Regions from separate parts of the Erwinia sp. L03-1 genome, predicted to be linked through region 1. Evidence: predicted binding sites of a transcription regulator. Region 1 holds the regulator's gene; the other holds the start of a gene.
What was found. Region 1 encodes CRP, which controls carbon source genes, mostly activating them, when cyclic AMP is high. Its sites were predicted from a motif close to ATGTGANNNNNNTCACAT; they were not measured.
Positions count from the first base shown of each region.

Region 1 (3,824 bases):
TCCCATCAGCGTATCCATCAGCCGTGGCAGCAGGAAGTCAGCGCCGTTCAGCGAGAGCAGCTGGAGCGAGTACACGGCGGTGACGGTAAAACCAATCATCGCCCAGCCGTAGAACTTGCGGATAACCAGGTAGCTGACCAGCGTGATAACCAGCATTATCGACAGCACCATCGCCTCAGGCGCGTGGAGGCGCAGGGCGACGGCGGCGATAATCAACCCGGCCAGCGTACCGAGTGCACGGTGCTGGATGCGTACGCGGGTGGCGCTGTAGCCATTCTGGCTGACAAACATCACCGTCATCAGGATCCAGTAGGGCTTGGGCAGGTCGAAGAACATCGCCAGGGTACTGGCGAAAGTGAGCATCACGGCAAAGCGGGCGGCGGTGCGCAGGGCGGCAGACTTCAGCGACAGATAGCTTTTGCAGGCGGCCAGCAGCGGCAGGCGGCGCTGGCGATCGGCCATCAGGTCGCGCTGATATAAAGGGCGCTGCGTGCGCAGGACGCGCGCAATGCGGCTGAAGTGGTAGTAGCAGAACTGTCCCACCGGATTATCCCGGCTTCGACGGGCGATTTTTTCAAGTGCGCCGAGCGGCTTGTCCATCACAAAGCGCTCCGGCAGCCGGTGGTAAAGAATATCATCGGCCAGCTCCCGCAGTCGTGCGGCGATGGTTTGCGCGTTCCAGCGAATGACCGCTTCAGCATGGCTTTTTTCGACCAGCTTCTGCACCTCTTCAGGCTGATGCAGGCTGACGGAGATATGCTCCTGCAAATCCAGCGCGACCTGAAACGCGCGGATGAGACGTTTATGATGGCTGTCGCGGTTGGCGGCCAGCATATGCATCTGCTGATAGCAGATGCCGATCAGATCGACGGCTTTTTGCTGGCGGGCCAGCAGCGGCGGCAGGGCTTTATCAGGATCGGTCAGACGGGTGAGCAGGGTATATTTGGCTTCACAATAGTCGGCCAGCTCGCGGTACAGCAGGCTGAGGGTTTCGCGCATCGGCTGCTCTTTCCACAGCCAGAACCAGAACCAGTTGAACACCCCGTACCAGATCGTCCCCAGCACGTAGAGCAGGGGCGGCTCCCATATCGGCATGCGGCCGGCCAGACTCAGGGTGAAGATGGCGGCGATAAGCGATCCGGGCAGCAGCCTGGCATGCAGTGGGCTGATTTCACCCGTGACGCCCAGCAGCATTGCCATAGCAAACAGAATCGCAGGCAGGGGAACGCTGTGCTCACCCAGGTACTGGATCAGAAAGCTACTAAAGGCAAACAGGCTTCCGCCCACGATAAGGCGTTTGAAAAAGCGCTTATGCGGCGTATCCAGACCGGCGTTATTGCAGCACGCGGGCACCAGGGAGAACAGCAGTCCCTTTTGCAGATCGCCCAACAGCCATCCAATCGCTACCGGTAAACAGAGCACCAGCGTCTGACGCAGGGCATAGTTAACCTCAGGATGATAAATCAGTCTGCGCCACATCGCTCCATACCAATAAAAAAGGCGCAACGGGAGGTTGCGCCGGGGGGATCAGAGCCGGTTAGCGCGTGCCATAAACTACGATAGTTTTACCGTGTGCGGAGATCAGATTCTGATCTTCCAGCATTTTGAGTATGCGGCCCACGGTTTCGCGCGAGCAGCCCACAATCTGACCAATTTCCTGGCGGGTGATTTTGATCTGCATCCCATCCGGGTGAGTCATTGCATCCGGCTGCTTAGCCAGATTTAGTAGCGTCTGCGCGATGCGACCCGTCACATCGAGGAAAGCTAAATTCCCCACTTTCTCAGACGTCACCTGCAGGCGACGAGCCATCTGCGAAGAGAGTCGCATCAGAATATCAGGGTTAACCTGAATAAGCTGACGGAATTTCTTATAGGATATTTCAGCCACTTCACAGGCGGTTTTCGCCCTGACCCATGCGCTACGCTCCTGACCCTCTTCAAACAGGCCAAGTTCACCGATAAAGTCGCCCTGGTTGAGGTAAGAGAGGATCATCTCTTTGCCTTCCTCATCCTTAATGAGCACCGCGACTGAACCTTTCACGATGTAGTAAAGCGTTTCCGCTTTCTCACCCTGGTGAATTAGCGTGCTTTTGGATGGATACTTATGAATATGGCAATGTGACAGGAACCATTCAAGAGTCGGGTCTGTTTGCGGTTTGCCGAGAACCATTCGCGATTATCCTCTGTTGTCATCATGCCTAAACACAGGGGCAGAGTTCCCTGTCAGGCGTTGAAATAGTGACGCGTTTCCCATCAGGGAAATTATCCCGAACCCTGTCGCAGGCCTGGGTCGTTATGTTGTGCCGTTTCGTCATGCTTGTAGAGTACGAACGAAATTATTACAGCTTTGTTTGTAGCACAGCTTGGAACGAGTGTCTTGTGTTGTCTCGCTTCAGCATAGTGTGAAAATTGTCGCATTGCCGTTTTTGTTGCCGAAGCGTAATCTGGCGTTAACTGAATGACTTAGAGGGATTTGTTATGCAAGCACGTGTTAAATGGGTAGAAGGGCTCACGTTTTTGGGAGAATCCTCATCCGGGCACCAGATTTTAATGGACGGCAATGCGGGCGATAAGGCACCCAGCCCAATGGAAATGGTTCTGATGGCGGCCGGCGGGTGTAGTGCCATCGACGTGGTGTCAATCCTGCAAAAGGGGCGCCATGACGTGGCTGACTGCGAGGTCAAACTGACTTCCGAACGCCGGGAAGAAGCACCCCGTCTGTTCACCCATATCAACCTGCACTTTATTGTTAGCGGTAAGGGCCTGGAGGAGAAAGCCGTTTCCCGCGCCGTCGACCTGTCGGCAGAAAAGTATTGCTCCGTTGCCCTGATGCTGGGCAAAGGCGTTGAAATCACCCACAGCTTTGAAGCGATCGAAATTTAACATTCCATTAGCCCCAGCCTGTGGGGCTAATGCGCAGTGGCCCGGACTATTTTTTTCTCTGGGGCTTAACGCACGGTGTCTCAGACTATCTTTTTCCCCTCAATCAGACGCCTGACCAGCGGCCCCATTATCAGCTCCATCGCCAGCCCCATTTTGCCGCCCGGCACCACCAGCGTATTGATCTGAGAGATAAACGCGCCCTGCAGCATCGACAGGAGATAGGGGAAATCAATATCCTCCAGCGCCTGAAAGTGGATAACCACAAAGCTTTCATCAAGCGATGGGATACCGCGTGCCGCAAACGGATTGGAGGTATCCACCGTAGGTACGCGCTGAAAGTTGATGTGGGTGCGCGAAAACTGCGGGGTAATATAGTTGATGTAGTCCTCCATCGAGCGTACCACGGAGTCCATCACCGCCTCGCGGGAGTGCCCCCGCTCGCTGGTGTCGCGGACCAGCTTTTGGATCCACTCAAGGTTGACGATCGGTACCACGCCGACCAGCAGATCGACATTCTCCGCAACGTTATGCTGCGGCGTCATTACGCCACCGTGTAAACCTTCATAGAACAGCACGTCAGTCGGCTCGGGCAGCGGCTGCCAGGGCGTAAAGGTGCCCGGCACCTGGTTCCAGGGTACCGCTTCATCGTAGGTATGCAGGTATTTACGCGACTGGCCGCTACCGCTGCGGCCATATTCGGCAAACGTATGCTCCAGCAGGGCAAAATCGTTAGCCTCGGGGCCGAAATAGCTGATATGGCGGCCCATATCACGCGCTTTACGAATAGCCATATCCATTTCAGGACGCGTAAAGCGGTGGAAGCTGTCACCTTCAACTTCAGCGGCATGGAGGTTTAGCTGCTGAAAAATTTTGCGGAAGGCCAGGCTGGTAGTCGTGGTTCCCGCACCGCTGGAACCCGTTACGGCAATCACAGGATGTTT
Region 1 is NZ_CM178762.1:352,078-355,901, forward strand. Features, by position in the region: gene AC4PCC_RS01530 (YccS/YhfK family putative transporter) at 1-1,479, opposite strand, end outside; gene crp (cAMP-activated global transcriptional regulator CRP) at 1,538-2,170, opposite strand; gene AC4PCC_RS01540 (OsmC family protein) at 2,479-2,883, shown strand; gene AC4PCC_RS01545 (phosphoribulokinase) at 2,964-3,824, opposite strand, start outside.

Region 2 (3,824 bases), 1.2 Mb from region 1:
AACCCGCCGGGCAAGGTAAATGTGATAGAGATATTCCCGCCACGCGCGCTCGCCAGCATGGCGCTGGGCAGCCGCGTGGCGTCGTTGAATCAGGATTATCATCTTGGCCGTCGCTGTGGTCGCTATTTTCTGGCGACGGTGGGGCAATGGCTGAAAGAGAGTGATACGCGCCTGAGTCCGACATCGGTGGTGCCTGCTGCACCTGTTGCCAATCAGCCCGATCGTCGGGAGATTATTCTCGATCCTCTGGCAGGAAATGATGCAGATTACGATAATGAATCGCTGGCTTAGCATTATTCTGCGTGCCGCAGGGTAATGCCTTTTTTAGTGCGGGAGCGCGGACATGGCATCATTCGTTGATACGCACTGTCATTTTGATTTCAGTCCCTTTTGCGGTGATGAGGAGGGAAGTCTTCAACGGGCGGCAGAGGCAGGGGTTGAGAAAATCATTGCGGTTGGCGTGTCGGCAGACCGGTTTGCCGGCGTCATTGATCTTGCCGATCGCTATGAGCCTCTTTACGCGGCGCTGGGGATCCACCCGATGGCGATTGGCCATTTTCAGGAGGCGCATCTGGCCCAGCTGGAAGGCTGGCTGCGGCTGCGCCCGAAGAAGCTGGTGGCGATCGGTGAGATAGGGTTGGATCTTTATATGGAGGATCCGCAGTTTGCGCGTCAGGAGGCGTTGCTGGAGTCGCAGCTGCGGCTGGCAAAGCAGTACGATCTGCCGGTTATCCTGCATTCACGGCGTACGCACGATAAGCTGGCGATGCATTTGAGGCGCATTGCTCTTCCCCGTCGCGGGGTGGTTCACGGTTTTGCCGGGAGTGAGCAACAGGCGCTGGCCTTTATTCGCGCCGGATATGCCATTGGCGTGGGTGGCACCATGACCTATGCGCGGGCGACCAGGACGCGTAATACTTTTTCCCGCCTGCCGCTTTCATCCCTGGTGCTGGAGACGGATTCTCCCGATATGCCGGTGCAGGGTTTTCAGGGGCAGCCCAACCGGCCGGAGCGAATTAAAAATGTCTGGCAGAGTCTGTGTGAAATTCGTGAGGAGTCTCCAGAGGAGATCGCCGATACCATCCGGGAGAATACCCGCGCGCTGTTTGCGCTTTGAGCGCAGGGCGATGTCTGGCGGGCAACATCGGCTTTGCCGGAGGACTGTTCCAGCGTGTGCCGGTGAGTGGTGTCGGTGGAAACCTTAGCGTGTGACGGTTAATTGTTTGGGCTGTCATAGCTGCGGTGTCGGTGGACAATCCCAGCGGTTGCTGGTCAGTTGTTTGGGCTGCAATATCTGCGGTGTCGGTGGATAATCCCAGCGTTTGCTGGTCAGTTGTTTGGGCTGCCATCGCTGTGGTGTCGGTGGATAATCCCAGCGTTTGCCGGGCGTCCTCACGCCACGCTTCGCGTGGTGCCTTTGGCTCCGACTTCAGGCCGGACGGCCCGGTCGCGAGCGGGCGTCCTGCCCGCCGCTCCCTGAGTGCAGCATCCCTGCTGCCCTCGCCTGGCCCTCCGTCTGCGCCGCAGCGCTGCGGATTGCCCGTCAACCGCAGGGATTGTCCACCTCTCGGGCTTCGGAGGCGCTTCAAGTCAGGCCCTGTAAACTCGCAGGCTTTGGAGCTGTATTAAGCTATCCAAACCGCTCTTTCCTGCACACCCAACGTCCCCGGGATGTGGTCACCTGGCTGCAAAAATTTATAGGGGAAAATCCCAACGCTTGTCGGTTGGTTGTGTCGGCTGCAATATCGGCTTTGCCGGTGGATAATCCCAGCGGTTGCCGGTTAATTGTTTGGGCAATACCTGCGATGCCGGTGGACAATCCCAGCGTTTGCCGGGCGTCCTCACGCCACGCGTTGCGTGGTGCCTTTGGCTCCGGATCTAGGCCGGACGGCCCGGTCGCGAGCGGGCGTCCTGCCCGCCGCTCCCTGAGTGCAGCATCCCTGCTGCTCTCGCCTGGCCCTCCGTCTGCGCCGCAGCGCTGCGGAATGCCCGTCAACCGCTGGGATTGTCCACCTCTCCAGCTTCTAAGTTGCCTTTACCCACAGCCAGCACAAAGCAAAAGGAGCAGGCGGGTGAGGGCCGGTGACAGGCATTCCGACCCCCTGCCTGTTGGCAGGCCGATCGTGCAGGTGTGATATCTGCGATGCCAGTGGATAATCCCAGCGTTTGCCGGGCGTCGCAGCTACAGGCTCTGCCTGGTGCCTTTGGCTCCGACGTCAGGCCGGACGGCCCGGTCGCGAGCGGGCGTCCTGCCCGCCGCTCCCTGAGTGCAGCATCCCTGCTGCCCTCGCCTGGCCTTCCGTCTGCGCCGCAGCGCTGCGGATTGCCCGTCAATCGCAGGGATTGTCCACCTCTCGGGCTTCTGCGCTGCTTTTAGTGAAACTGCTCTTACCCGCAGCCAGCACAATGCAAAAGGAGCAGGCGGGTGGGGCCCGGTGACAGGCATTCCGCAGCGCTGAGTGCAGTAAGGAAGACCCGGATGGGCCAGCAGGGATGCTGGCACAAGGGTATGCCGGGACAGGGATGTCCCGTCATGCCCGGTCCGAAAGGTCGACGAGCGGAGCGAAGGAACCGCGCCACGCGCGGCGCGAGGACCGCCAGGCACCGGGCCCCACTCGTTGGCGACCACACGGGCCTTTGCAGCATCGGCCCCCACCCGCAGACGATGCCCCCCAGACCTAAGCCGCACCGGGCCCTTTAGCATTAAGCAACAATAAATGTTATAATTATAACATTATGCGCAACCGCCTAAACCAGGAAGGACAATATCGTTCACTATGCCCCATAAGGGCAATTCACAAGGATTTTTATGTGATATCAGTCACGCATAATATAGAATTAATGCAATGGCATTTTCATGGGTGTGAATTACATCACGGAAAATACGCCTCTGTAAGTGTTATTATTTTAACATAAAGACCTGCGGGTTTCTCTCTGGAGACAAACATGACTGACGTAACTTCTGCTGCCGTTCGCGCACTGAAACTGATGGACCTCACTACCCTGAATGATGATGACACCGATGAGAAAGTGATTGCGCTCTGTCATCAGGCCAAATCCCCTGCGGGAAACACGGCGGCTATCTGCATCTATCCGCGCTTTATTCCCATCGCGCGCAAAACGCTGCGCGAACAGGGCACGCCTGATATCCGCATCGCTACCGTGACTAATTTCCCACACGGCAATGATGATATCGAGATTGCGCTGGCAGAAACCCATGCGGCAATTGCTTACGGCGCTGATGAGGTTGATGTGGTATTCCCTTACCGCGCACTAATGGCGGGTAACGAAGAGACAGGTTTTCAACTGGTAAGCGCCTGCAAAGAGGCCTGTGCCGACGCCGATGTGCTCCTGAAAGTCATTATCGAAACCGGCGAGCTGAAAGATGCCGCGCTGATCCGCAAAGCTTCTGAAATCGCCATTGATGCCGGTGCTGATTTCATTAAAACGTCTACCGGGAAAGTACCGGTCAACGCCACTCCTGAAGTCGCTGAAATCATGATGCGCGTGATTGCCGATAAAGGCGTTAAGCATAAGGTGGGTTTTAAACCAGCCGGCGGCGTTCGCACCGCCGACGATGCTGCAATCTATCTCAAGCTGGCCGATGACATTCTGGGTAGCGATTGGGCTACCCCACGTCACTTCCGCTTTGGCGCTTCAAGCCTGCTGGCCAGCCTGTTGAAAGCCGCAGGCTATGACAGCACTGCGCCTCAGTCAGGATACTAAGTCGGGCATACGTCAGCAACCCGGTCAGACCGGGGATCGCGGGCTACGTCCGCACCCGGTGAGATCAGAAATCGCGGGCCGGATAGCATACTGGCGAG
Region 2 is NZ_CM178762.1:3,959,807-3,963,630, reverse strand. Features, by position in the region: gene AC4PCC_RS18165 (patatin-like phospholipase family protein) at 1-291, shown strand, start outside; gene AC4PCC_RS18160 (TatD family hydrolase) at 344-1,117, shown strand; gene AC4PCC_RS18155 (hypothetical protein) at 2,144-2,377, shown strand; gene deoC (deoxyribose-phosphate aldolase) at 2,947-3,726, shown strand.
Region 2: a site for CRP is predicted at 2,718-2,735, ahead of deoC (deoxyribose-phosphate aldolase). Genes of this name have one in related genera too.